2 regions of the Variovorax sp. LG9.2 genome follow, and region 1 is predicted to be linked to the other one. Evidence: predicted binding sites of a transcription regulator. Region 1 holds the regulator's gene; the other holds the start of a gene.

What was found. Region 1 encodes NrdR, which represses ribonucleotide reductase genes. Its sites were predicted from a motif close to CACNANATNTNGTG; they were not measured.
Region 2: a site for NrdR is predicted at 1,624-1,637, ahead of QN413_RS01095 (ribonucleoside-diphosphate reductase subunit alpha). Genes of this name have one in related genera too.

Annotation. Positions count from the first base shown of each region.
Region 1 is NZ_JASJXB010000019.1:50,464-57,208, forward strand. Features, by position in the region: gene QN413_RS18420 (pilus assembly protein) at 1-1,014, opposite strand, end outside; gene QN413_RS18425 (pilus assembly protein) at 1,061-1,762, opposite strand; gene QN413_RS18430 (hypothetical protein) at 1,762-2,472, opposite strand; gene pilV (type IV pilus modification protein PilV) at 2,525-3,067, opposite strand; gene QN413_RS18440 (GspH/FimT family pseudopilin) at 3,055-3,630, opposite strand; gene nrdR (transcriptional regulator NrdR) at 3,816-4,259, opposite strand; gene glyA (serine hydroxymethyltransferase) at 4,279-5,523, opposite strand; ZMP/ZTP riboswitch at 5,565-5,690, opposite strand; gene QN413_RS18455 (lytic transglycosylase domain-containing protein) at 5,737-6,591, opposite strand.
Region 2 is NZ_JASJXB010000001.1:243,872-250,616, forward strand. Features, by position in the region: gene QN413_RS01085 (sigma-54 dependent transcriptional regulator) at 1-795, shown strand, start outside; gene ampD (1,6-anhydro-N-acetylmuramyl-L-alanine amidase AmpD) at 788-1,414, shown strand; gene QN413_RS01095 (ribonucleoside-diphosphate reductase subunit alpha) at 1,761-4,730, shown strand; gene QN413_RS01100 (ribonucleotide-diphosphate reductase subunit beta) at 4,875-6,086, shown strand; gene QN413_RS01105 (histone H1-like DNA-binding protein) at 6,280-6,745, shown strand, end outside.

The DNA.
Region 1 (6,745 bases):
AATCAGTGCCGTGTAATCGCCGCCGGTCCATGCGTCCGTGCCGAACTTCGGCGTGGCGCTGGTGGCGTTCCAGTTGGCGGCTGCATTGAAACCGACCGTGTAGGTCGTCATGTGCTGCCAGGTCGCCGGATCGTTGCGCGGGTTCCAGAATTCCTGAACCGTTCTGCTCGATCCCTCGCTGGTGAAGGTCTGGTCGCCTTTTTGGGTGATCTTCGCAGGGACATCGTTGGCGAGAGACGGTTGAAGATCGGTCGCCCAATAGTGGAAGGCGAGGTCGGAGAGCGTCGGCAACGTGCTCGTGCCGAAGCGGTCGCGGTAAATCGCCGTGCTGTCGCTTTCAACGTCGTACACCGTCTTTCCATCACCTAACGTTCCGGTCGTCCCATCCCTGTTGCCGATCGATCGCGCAGCGGTGCTGTCGGCTGCATCCCATGATGTCGTGTCGTTCCAGCCGCCGTCGGTCATGAAGAGGTTGTAAGACTTGCGGCAGCTCAACATCGGTTGTTGCGTGCTTCCGGGGACGCTGGCCCAGGGGCTGTCGACACCTGGCGCCGACTTCAGATATTGGCCGGCGTTGAACAACATGCGGTGTGAGGGCGTCGCCCCCTGCGGCGCCAATGTGTCGACCCACTGCTGGAAGCGGACTCGCTGCGTTGCATCGAGCACTTTCATCGCGTTCTGGTTCTTGCAGTCACCGCCGGCAGGGATCGTGTAGCAGCCGGTCATCGCTTGCCATGCAAGGCGGATCGAACCGTCCGGCACGTTGGCGGCAGAGAACGTGTCTTTCAGTGCGCTGCGCAGGGTCGCCATGCCCGACACATTCATGCTGCGAGAGTCGTCGACCGACACGATGACGTTGGGTGCGGGCTGTCGGTACGCCGTCCCGGCCGGCGACATGCTCAACGACAGTGGCGCGGCTTCGATGTCCGCGCTGAAGAGGGCGAACGCCATGGCGAGCAAGGCGAAGATGGCGAGGCTCAGCGCTGGCCGCGCGAGCATTGGATTCGTTTTCATGGTGACTCCCCTGATTTCCTCGCCAGGCACGAATGTCCGCCCCGACTCACGAACTGACTTTTTTCCAGACAAAAACCGACTGCACAACTGCCTGGGTGCCCGGCTTAAGCCCCTGTGCCACAGCGGTGATGCGATAGATGTTGGGCCGCGTGCTGTCGGGCGCGAAGGTCTGGGCTGGGCCGGCGGTGACCGCCGAGGCGGTGTCGTAGGGCAGCACTTCGACCCAATACCAGGCTTTGGCGCCAGCACCGGCGTTCGCCCTCAGCAATGGATTCCCGACCTCGCCGGCCTGCGCGCCTGTGTACCGGCCGTAGGTCGCTGCCGAGGCCTTCATGGCGCTCAGTGCCGTCGCCGTCGCCCAGAATTCCGCGGCTACGTTGGTCGCCGTGCAGATGCCGGCAACGCATGAGGGAGTCTTCGTGACCAACGCGGCGTCCAGATCTTGAAAGTCGTTAGCACTCTCAGGGTAGAAGGCCTGACCTTGGCTCGGATCGATGACGGGAGACCGGCAAAAGGAGCCAGTGCACGCGGACCCGTCGGGCTTCTGCCCCTGAATATCGAACTCGGCATCGCGCACCATAGACTGAGCAGCTTCGAGCGCACGCTGGTAGTCGCTGTCGGTACCCGTAAGCAGTTCGTTGAACAGGGCGGTACGCGATGACCAAAGTACCAGCAGCATCGACAGCAGCAACACCACCATCACGACAAACAGTGCGATGCCCTGCTGGCGCAAGCGTGGCGTGCCCATCAGGTGCCCTGTGTCCGCAAGTCGAAGACATTGCGAAAGACCAGATGCAGTCGCCCGTTCCTCGGCGACTCCACGCCTTGGCAGTTGGCATAGCTGCCGACATTGGGTTGCCCGGCCTCATCGCCTTGCAAGTCGAGACATATTTCGATCGATTTAACGGAGCGCCAGAGCCCGGCGGCATCGACTTGTTTAGCGGTCATGCGTTGCGTGGTGCTGGCCGCGGAAAGGATGCGATACCAAACCTGAAAGTCGGCGACGTTGCCGATCAGGGCCTGATTCTTGGCGCCGCTTTTGCACTTGAGTTCGTGCGCTTCGCCGTCGACCCAAAACGTGCTGTCGATGCGGGCACCGTTTGCCTTCTCGCCGAGACAATCGCGCGGACGTGTGTCGGGGTTGCCATCGAGCGGCTCGTTGCTGGTCGATACGGTGTCGGCGCTGTCCCCGGCGCCATCGGCACCAGTCACCACGCTTGAATTCCCACCGAAGCCGATGAAGGTGTCCTTGAAGCTGTAGAGCGAGTTGACCGAATCCTTGATGGGCGCGACCGACCCGGCCTGACGAATCTGAATGCCCACGACACGCAGCGCGTAGGAGCCTTGCTGCTGCAATTGGCTCAGATCGCCGACAGTGCCTGACGCGGTTCTTGAGACGATCAATGTGCCGATCGCGGCCGCGACGACCATCAGGCCGAGCGTCAAACCGACGAGCAACTCGATCAGGGAGGCGCCGCTTTGAGCCCGACGACCTCGGGCAGATGGAAATTCAAGGCTGCACATAGACGAGATGGCAGATGAGTCCCTCGGGACAAGCGACACCCGCAGCATCTACTTTCAGATCGAACGGCGAGACACCATCGCCCGTCCGCTCGTTCGCGCGCCAACCCACCATTACACCCAGCTGACGTCGGTCGGCAGCGGCAACCGATTCATCGGTGAAGACTTTGGCTTGTCCCAGTGGCAAGGTGCGGGCGATCGTTTTTCGCCACTGGGCGATGTCCGATCGGGCCAGCTCTGCCGGGCTGCATGCGTTGACATCGCAGGCATCCGACGCAGCGATGGGTGTCGCGTCCCATGGGCTTGCGTATGCGCCAATGCGGAGCTGGCCGAAGCCGTCCGGGTTGGCCTTGATGCGCTCTGCCAGATCCTCGATGGCGCGAACGGCCTGGGCCCGGTGCACGCTGGTCTGCGTTTCGGCCAAGGTGCGGATCTGGACGGTGAGCAGCCCAAGGCTGCCGATCGCCAGAATCGTCGTCGCGACCAGCGATTCGATGAGCGAGACGCCGCTTTGTCGTTTCAGGCCTGGCATGAGGACACCCCTTTGCGTGTTGCCAAACGACCGCCGCTGCTCATGCACAGCGCCGTTGTACTGGCAGCCGATGTGTTGCCAGAGGGCCGCACGATAAAGCCGAACGCGCCGGCACCGCTGAACTGTCCCCAGCGGTCGACAGAGGCCAGCGCGTTGTGCAAAGTGAAGGTGATGGAGACGCCCGTCGCAGCGGGCGCGGTCTGAATCGTTTCTTCACCCGGGTCGATGAGCTTGTTGCCGTTCGAGTCCACAAAGACGAACCAGCCGCAATCCCACTGCTCGATTTGAGTCGCGCCGCTGCAATTCGCTGCGCCAGCCTTGCGAAGCACGACGCCGCCACCGCGCTTGATGCCTTCCGCGCGCGCCAGGTAGATGGTGGAGACGAGGTCTTCGGTAGCGCGTCGGACGCGGTAGTTTTCGATAACGGTACGGAAGCTCGGCGCGGCGAGCGCGGCCAGTATTCCGACGATCGACACGACAACCATCAACTCGATGGCCGTGAAGCCAGAGACGAGGTGAGTCGACTTTGACGAATAGGCGGTGAGTAAGGATATGCGTCGCATAGGGCCCGCATGCTACGGGCCGTTACACGAAAGAAGGAGGCAAAAATGCCTCGCCGGTCGATCTAGATGGACGATCGGACTGCTTCGATGCAGATGCGACCTTTTAGAATCTTTGCAAACTCGAATTGACGAAGTTGGCAGAAGAAAACGACGTTTGGTAACGTCGATTCGCTACTGATGCGCTACTAAATGTCGCGCAGCAACTGCCTGAATTCATCCACGTCTTCGAAGCTCCGATACACCGACGCGAAGCGGACGTAAGCAACCTTGTCGAGCCGCTTGAGTTCGCGCATGACCAGTTCGCCGACCTTTGCCGAGTCGATCTCCCGCAACCCGCTGGACAGCAGCTTTTGCTCGATGCGCATAAGGGCGCTGTCGATTTGCTCGATGCTCACTGGTCGCTTGCGCAGCGCCAACACCATCGACGCACGAACCTTGCGCGAATCGAAGTCGGCACGGCTGCCGTCTTTTTTGACGACCGCAGGAAAGTTGACCTCCGGCCGCTCGTAGGTGGTGAAGCGCTTGTCGCAGTCGGCGCACTGACGGCGCCTGCGCACAAAGTCCGCATCTTCTGAAACACGGGTCTCGACGACCTGCGTTTCGAGGTGACCGCAAAAAGGGCATTTCATGCGGTCACCGTGCGCATGTTCAGCTGTAGACCGGGAAGCGGCTGGTCAACGCATGCACCTTGACGCGTACCGCGTCGATGTTCGCTTCATCGCGTGGGTTTTCGAGCACGTCGGCGATCAGATGGGCTGTCTGGCGCGCCTCTTCGTCCTTGAAGCCGCGCGTCGTCATGGCCGGTGTGCCGATGCGAACGCCGCTGGTCACCATGGGCTTTTCAGGGTCGTTGGGAATGGCGTTCTTATTGATCGTCATATGCGCGCTGCCGAGTACCGCTTCGGCTTCCTTGCCGGTGATCCCCTTGGCGCGCAGGTCGACCAGCATGACGTGGCTTTCGGTGCGGCCGCTCACGATGCGCAAGCCGCGTTCGGTCAGCGTTTCGGCGACGATCTGCGCATTTTTCACGACCTGCTGCTGGTAAGCCTTGAACTCAGGCGTCATGGCTTCCTTGAAGGCAACGGCCTTGGCTGCGATCACGTGCATCAGTGGACCGCCTTGCAAGCCAGGAAAGATTGCGCTGTTGATGGCTTTTTCATGCTGCGACTTCATCAAGATGATGCCGCCGCGCGGGCCGCGCAGGCTTTTGTGCGTCGTCGAGGTAACGACATCCGCGAAGGGGACCGGGTTGGGGTACACGCCCGCTGCGACCAGACCGGCGTAGTGCGCGATGTCGACCATGAAGATCGCACCGATGTCTTTCGCCACCTTGGCGAAGCGCTCGAAATCGATGCGCAGCGAATACGCCGAGGCGCCGGCAATGATGAGCTTGGGCAGATGCTCACGCGCCTTGCGCTCCATGGCGTCGTAGTCGATCTCTTCCTTGGCGTCGAGCCCATAGCTCACCACGTTGAACCACTTGCCGCTGATGTTGAGCGGCATGCCGTGCGTCAGGTGACCGCCTTCGGCCAGACTCATGCCCATGATGGTGTCGCCCGGCTTCAAAAAGGCCAGCATCACGGCTTCGTTGGCAGAGGCGCCGCAATGGGGCTGAACATTGGCAGCGTCGGCGCCAAAAATCTGCTTGATACGGTCGATGGCCAATTGTTCGGCGATGTCCACGAACTCGCAGCCGCCGTAGTAGCGCTTGCCAGGATAGCCTTCAGCGTACTTGTTGGTGAGCTGTGAGCCTTGCGCCTGCATGACGGCAGGTGAAGCGTAGTTTTCGCTCGCGATCAGCTCGATGTGCTGTTCCTGGCGAGCGTTCTCGGCCTGGATAGCAGCCCAGATTTCAGGATCGGTCTGTTCGACCAGAATATTGCGCGGGTACATGGCAGTCCTTTGAAGACGATGTCCTTGTTCTTCAACCAAACAAGGGCTGCCCAGGCGAACGGCTGAACACCTGCTGAAGGCCGCAGGCGGTACGCTTCCCAGTGGTATTCCACGTCAGCGCGAGACCCCGAAGCGGGGTGCGCCTATCGCCAGTCGCGTACCGCGCGAGTGTAGCCGACGATGAAAGATTCAGCGGCAGGAGCGCCGCATCGCCTACAAATCGCCCAGCAAGGCCAGCTTGTCTGCAGCTGCTTCAGCGGGTTTTGCCAAGGGAGCCGGGGTTGGTGTCGCTTGTGCACGCAAGGCTGGTGTGGGTGCGGTCGTTGTCGGTGGTGAGCGCCCGTCGGCGACCTGACGCAGCCGTCCGTGCTCGGCCAAGACCTTGCCAGCATAGCCGCCGTCGTCTTCTAGGTTGGCCGCGCCCACGTAATAACGCAAGCCGCCTTCGAGCGAACCGGCGCGCGCGATGCATTCCTGCAGCACCTTGACGCCGACACGCATGTTGGTCACCGGATCGAACGCCGTCAGCGTGCCGCCGGCGCTCTCGTACTTATCGCCGTGCACCCGCGTCATGACCTGCATCAGACCTTGAGCGCCAACCTGGCTCTGCGCAAACGGGTTGAAGCTGGACTCGACGGCCATGATCGCTAGGATCAAAGTCGGATCGAGCTTGCTTCGCTTGCCGAGGTCATAGGCCTCGGCGACGAGTGCGCTCAAGGGCTCTGCTGCAACGCGGTATTTCTTGCTGAGCCAGTAAGCCACTGCGGCTTGCTGCTTGGGCAAGTCGAGCGGACTGGTCGCCGTCGTGCGCTCGATCGCGGTGGGATCGAGATCGCTCACGAGGACTTCAGGCACGGCGGGCACGGGCTTGCGCGACTGGAGCCAGCTCATGAGCTGCTCTTCGCCTTGTTCACGCAAGTCGGGCCGCGCTACCAGGGCTATGGCCGCAAACACTATGGCCAGTCCTACCAACGCAAAACCGTTGTGGGTCATCTCGAAAAAACCGTCGGCCACGTCGGACACGAATGTCCTGAATCCTTGGGCTGTGGCTTCGAATGCCAGTTTCATCGCTCTTCCTTTCTGTGCGGCGCCTGCTGGCGGTTCACCCCGAGGGGCGGAGAACCGGTACAAAAGGCGAAATCGCTGGATTGGTACAAATCAGGCCCGCGCGAGGAGGAGGGAGCGCGGGCGCCTGATCAAGCCGAGAAGTTCGGCGGCGGAT
Region 2 (6,745 bases), on a different contig from region 1:
ATCGCCATGCAGTCGAAGTTGCTGCGCGCCATCCAGGAGCGCAACGTGCGGCCGATCGGCTCGACGCAGGAAGACGCGGTCGATGTGCGCATCGTCAGCGCGACGCACAAGGATCTGCACGCCGAGGTGCTGGCGAGCCGATTTAGGCAAGACCTTTTCTATCGGCTCAACGTGATCGAGATCGCGGTGCCTGCGCTGCGCGAGCGGCGCGAAGATCTGCCGGCGCTGTGCACCGCGCTGCTCGAACGCATCGCACACGAAGCCGGCATGCCGGTGCCGACGCTGTCGGCCGACGTGCTGCGCCGGCTCGCGCTGCATCCGCTGAACGGCAACGTGCGCGAGCTTGAAAACCTGTTGCATCGCGCCGTCGCGTTGAACGATGGCGATGAGCTGCATCTGGATCTGATGGGGTCTGATTCGGGACTGGCGAGCCTGGCTTCGATGACGAGTTCTGCGGCTTCGGGCACGGCCGATGTGGCGAACGATGCAGCAGGTGGTGCGCGCGTGGCGAGCACCGCTGATCTGCACGACGCCCCCATCGGCTCGAACAGCACGACATCGATGCCGCATGAAGCGAAGGCGCCGCCGCCCGCGGTGCCGTCCGACCTGCAGACCTATCTCGATCAACAGGAGCGTGAGATCCTCGTGCGCGCGCTGCATGAAAGCGGGTTCAATCGCACCGCAGCGGCGGCGCGACTTGGCTTGAGCCTGCGGCAGATCCGCTATCGCATTGCACGACTCGGCATTGCGACACCGAACGGCGACGATGGACATGGCGTCGCCATCGATGAATGAGGGGGTTGGCGTGGATGGTGCGGGGGATGGAATTGCGAACGGCGCAGCGATGTGGAACACAGGCTGGTACCGCTTTGCCAGGCAACTGCATTCGCCGAACTTCGGCCCACGCCCTGTCGGCGCGCAGATCGATCTGATCGTGCTGCATTCGATCAGCCTGCCACCTGCGCAATACGGCGGCGACGAGGTGCAGCAGCTCTTCACCAATCGCCTCGACTGGGACGCACACCCGTACTTCAAGAGCATCCGCGGCGTCGAGGTGTCGTCGCATTTTTATGTGCGGCGCGACGGCGAACTCTGGCAGTTCGTCAGCTGCGACGACCGTGCCTGGCACGCAGGTCCATCGGCATGGCGCGGCCGCACCAACTGCAACGACGATTCGATCGGCATCGAGCTCGAAGGGCTCGAAGGTGCGCTCTTCGAAGACGCGCAATACGAGGCGCTTGCCGGCCTCTGCCCCGCCATCGCACAGCACTATCCGATCGCCTTCGTCGCCGGCCATGAACACATTGCACCCGGACGCAAACAAGACCCGGGGCCAGGCTTCGCATGGCGGCGTCTGCGCGACGCAACGGGTTGGAAAAAAGATATGTTTCCCGAGGTCGCCATCGGACCTTGATATCGCACTGCAAACATGGCGCGCGGCGCTCTTTCGCATCGCAGCAACCATGCGGTTCGCAGATGCAAAAGCGGTCGAAAACCGCATGGTTGCTGGGTTGGAATAACGTAGGGCAGCAACCACGCCGCACGCCCGGCATCTACGACGCCACGCACACCGCAAAGCGACAAGATGTGCAGTTTTTCACAAACATTGAAGTTCGTCGAAAACACTACATCTAGTGGTTGTAGGCCCCTCAGACCCTAGATATAGTGTGCCGTCTGGAACAAATGCCTGAATGGCTCCGGAATCGAACGCCGACCACCGATGTCCGCGTCCCCAACAAGAATTGCCAACCGAGGATCGAATGCAAACAGCTCAGAACACACCGTCCGCATCACGCAACGCGCTATCTACCAACGGCAGCCCCAACGCCACCAGCAGCGCTCGCGACACCGCCGGATCGCCCGCCGGCAATGCGCTCGCGCACTACCAGATCATTCGCCGCAACGGCGCGGTGGTCCCGTTCGAACCGAACAAGATCGCCATCGCGATGATGAAGGCCTTTCTCGCCGTGCACGGCACGCAAGGCGCGGCGTCTGCCAGCGTGCGCGAAACCGTCGACGGCCTTACGCAAGCGGTCGTGCGCGCCATGGTGCGCTCGCGTCCGGGCGGCGGCACCTTCCACATCGAAGACGTGCAGGACTCGGTCGAACTCGGCCTGATGCGCGGCGGTCATCATGAAATCGCGCGTGCCTATGTGCTGTACCGCGAACGCCGCACGCAAGAGCGCGCCAAGCAAGGTGCGCAAGACGCGCCGGTCGCGCCGATCATCCATGTGCTCGACCGTGGCGAGCGTGTCGCGCTCGACCTGAACGAGCTCAAGGGCCTGATCGAGTCCGCCTGCGAAGGTCTGGGCGACAGCATCACTGCGGCACCGATCCAGGCCGAGACGATGCGGAACCTCTACGACGGCGTGCCGCTCGACGAGGTTTACAAGGCATCGATCCTGGCAGCCCGCACGCTGATCGAAAAAGACCCGGACTACACGTTCGCCACCGCGCGCCTGCTGCTGCATACGATCTTCAAAGAAATTCTCGGCCGCGAAGTGATGCCGGTCGAGCGCTCGCAAGCCTACGTCGACTACTTTCCGCAGTTCATTAAGAAGGGCGTCGACAACGAACTGCTCGACGAGAAGCTGCTGCAGTACGACTTGCCCCGCCTGGGCGCCGCGCTCAAGGCTGAGCGCGACCTGCAGTTCGACTACCTCGGCCTGCAAACGCTGTACGACCGCTACTTCCTGCACATCCGCAAAGACCGCATCGAACTGCCGCAGGCGTTCTTCATGCGCGTTGCGATGGGTCTGTCGCTCGGCGAAATCGACCGCGAAGCGCGCGCCATCGAGTTCTACGAAGTGCTGTCGTCTTTCGACTTCATGTCGAGCACGCCGACGCTGTTCAACGCCGGCACGCTGCGCTCGCAACTGTCGAGCTGCTATCTGACGACAGTGCCCGACGACCTCGACGGCATCTACGAATCGATCAAGGAAAACGCGCTGCTGTCGAAGTTCGCCGGCGGCTTGGGCAACGATTGGACCCGCGTTCGTGCACTCGGCAGCCACATCAAGGGCACCAATGGCGAATCGCAAGGCGTCGTGCCTTTCCTGAAGGTGGTCAACGACACCGCTGTCGCGGTGAACCAGGGCGGCAAGCGCAAGGGCGCTGTCTGCACATACCTCGAAACCTGGCACCTCGACATCGAGGAGTTCCTGGAACTGCGCAAGAACACCGGCGACGATCGCCGCCGCACGCACGACATGAACACCGCCAACTGGATCCCCGACCTCTTCATGCGCCGCGTGATGGAAAAGGGCACCTGGACGCTGTTCTCGCCCAACAACGTGCCCGACCTGCACGACCTCTTCGGCGCCGACTTCGAGCGCGCCTACGTCGCTTACGAAGAACGGGCAGCCCGCGGCGACATCAAGCCGAGCCGCACGCTGCCGGCCGCCGACTTGTGGCGAAAGATGCTCACGATGCTGTTCGAAACCGGACACCCGTGGATCACCTTCAAGGACGCGTGCAACGTGCGCTCGCCGCAGCAGCACGCGGGCGTCGTGCACTCCTCGAACCTCTGCACAGAGATCACGCTCAACACCAGCGACACCGAGACCGCTGTCTGCAATCTGGGTTCGGTGAACCTGCTGCAGCATCTGAAAGACGGCAAGGTCGACCATGAGAAGCTGAAGCGCACGATCTCGACCGCGATGCGCATGCTCGACAACGTGATCGACATCAATTACTACGCCGTCAAGAAGGCGCGTGACTCCAATTTGCGCCATCGTCCGGTCGGCCTGGGCGTGATGGGCTTCCAGGATGCGCTGTATGAGTTGCGGATTCCGTACGCTTCGCAAGAAGCCGTCGAATTTGCAGACGTGTCGATGGAAGCCATCTGCTACCACGCGTACTGGGCATCGACCGATCTCGCCAAGGAGCGCGGCAAGTACTCGAGCTACAAGGGCTCGCTGTGGGACAAGGGCGTGCTGCCGATCGACACGCTCGACCTGCTCGAAAAAGCACGTGGCGGCTACGTCGAAGTCGACCGCTCGACCACGCTCGACTGGGACGCGTTGCGTCAGAAGATCAAGACCGACGGCATGCGCAATTCGAACTGCACGGCCATCGCTCCGACCGCGACCATCTCGAACATCATCGGCGTCGACGCATCGATCGAGCCTTGCTTCGGCAACCTGTCGGTCAAGTCGAACCTGTCGGGCGAGTTCACCGTCATCAATCACTATCTGGTGCGCGACCTGAAGCGTCTCGGTTTGTGGGACGACGTGATGGTCATGGACCTGAAGCACTTCGATGGCTCGCTGCGTCCGATCGATCGCGTGCCGCAAGACATCAAGGCGCTCTACGCCACCGCCTTCGAAGTCGAAACGACGTGGCTGGTCGAAGCCGCCTCGAGGCGCCAGAAGTGGATCGACCAGGCGCAGTCGCTCAACATCTACATGGCCGGTGCATCGGGCAAGAAGCTCGACGACACGTACAAGCTCGCATGGTTGCGTGGCCTGAAGACGACCTACTACCTCCGCACCCAGAGCGCGACGCACGCTGAAAAATCGACGGTGCAATCCGGTCGTCTCAATGCTGTGTCGTCGGGCAGCACGAGCAGCGAAGCATCGTCGAACATGTCATCGAGCATGTCGGGTGCATCAGGCTTGAGCGCACTCGATGCTGCTGCACTCGCTGCGCAATTGCAGTTGAGTTCGATGCCGCAAACCGACATCGCGTTTTGCGGTGTGGACGATCCGACGTGCGAAGCATGTCAATGAAGCGCGTTTGATGTTCGCGGCATCGCCTGACATCACAACGCGATGCATGTGAGCAACATAACGACGAGATAAATGGAGCGCGATGTGAACGAGCACTTTCCAACTTACATCGTTGCTCTGATAATTTGAGTATTGGATTTTTCTATGTTGACCTGGGACGAAGAAGTCAAGCCCTCCTTGCCAAAGGACATGCAACAAGGATTGCAGCACTCACCGAAAAGCGGCGCATTGAATGCACGCTCGATGGAGGCGCCGACGCCGAAAATTGCACCGGCCATCTCTGCTGCAACATCGTCGGTCGCTGCGTCATTTGTCGCGTCAGCCGCCGCTCCGGTCGCACGCCGCGTGCGGGCCGACGACAAACGAATCATCAACGGTCAAACCGACGTCAACCAGCTCGTGCCCTTCAAGTACAAATGGGCGTGGGAAAAGTACCTGGCCTCTTGCGCCAATCACTGGATGCCTCAGGAAGTGAACATGACGCGAGACATCGCGTTGTGGAAAGACCCGAACGGCCTGACCGAAGACGAGCGCCGCATCGTGAAGCGCAACCTCGGCTTCTTCGTGACCGCCGACTCGCTCGCCGCCAACAACATCGTGCTGGGCACGTATCGGCATATCACCGCGCCGGAGTGCCGCCAGTTCTTGCTGCGCCAAGCCTTCGAAGAAGCGATCCACACGCACGCGTACCAGTACATCGTCGAGTCGCTCGGTCTGGACGAGAGCGAGATCTTCAACGCCTACAACGAAGTGCCTTCGATCCGCGAGAAGGACCAGTTCCTGATCCCGTTCATCGAAGCCATCAGCGATCCGCTTTTCAAGACCGGCACGCACGAGACCGACCAGACCCTGCTCAAGTCGCTCATCGTGTTCGCATGCCTGATGGAGGGTTTGTTCTTCTACGTCGGCTTTACGCAGATTCTGGCGCTGGGTCGCCAGAACAAGATGACCGGCGCCGCCGAGCAGTACCAGTACATCCTGCGCGACGAGTCGATGCACTGCAACTTCGGCATCGACCTGATCAACCAGCTCAAGCTCGAGAACCCCAGCCTCTGGAACAGCGAGTTCAAGGCCGAGATCAAGGCTCTCTTCATGACGGCCGTCGAGCTCGAATACAAGTACGCCGAAGACACCATGCCGCGTGGTGTGCTCGGCATGAACGCCTCCATGTTCAAGGGCTACCTGCGCTACATCGCCAACCGGCGTGCACAGCAGATCGGCCTCGAGACGCTCTTCCCGAACGAAGAAAATCCGTTCCCCTGGATGAGCGAAATGATTGACCTGAAGAAAGAGCGAAATTTCTTCGAGACCCGCGTCATCGAATACCAATCGGGTGGTGCGCTGTCGTGGGATTGAATTTTTTCGATAAGAATAAATGAGTTCAAGAATTGCTTTCGCCGCCGATCACGCCATAGAGCGCGGCACGGACGAAAGCGCAGGTGTTCATGGTGCTGGGCTTGATCCAACACCATGAATCGCTTCACGTTCACAAGCGGACGCGAAGTGCTTCAAGAGGTTGATTTTTCAACTTGATCAAGGAGAAATAGAAATGGCAACTGCAAAGAAAGCGCCGGCTAAGAAAGCCGCTGCAAAGAAGGCTCCGGCAAAGAAGGTCGTGGCTGCTAAGAAGGCTCCCGCCAAGAAGGTAGCCGCGAAGAAGGTAGCAGCCAAGAAGGCTCCGGCCAAAAAGGTCGCTGCCAAGAAGGCTCCAGCAAAGAAGGCCCCGGCTAAAAAAGTAGCAGCCAAGAAGGCTCCGGCCAAAAAAGTCGCTGCTAAGAAGGCCCCGGCTAAGAAGGCTGCCGCCAAGAAGGCTCCTGCGAAAAAGGCAGCTGCGAAGAAGGCCCCTGCCAAGAAGGCTCCTGCGAAAAAGGCCGCGGCTAAAAAGACCGCTGCCAAGAAAGCAGCGAAAAAGCCCGCTGCCAAGCCTGCCCCTGCTGCGAAACCTGCGCCCGCCAAGAAGGCAGTCGCCAAGGCTCCTGCAAAGGCAGCAGTAGCGCCCGCTCCTGCGCCCGCCG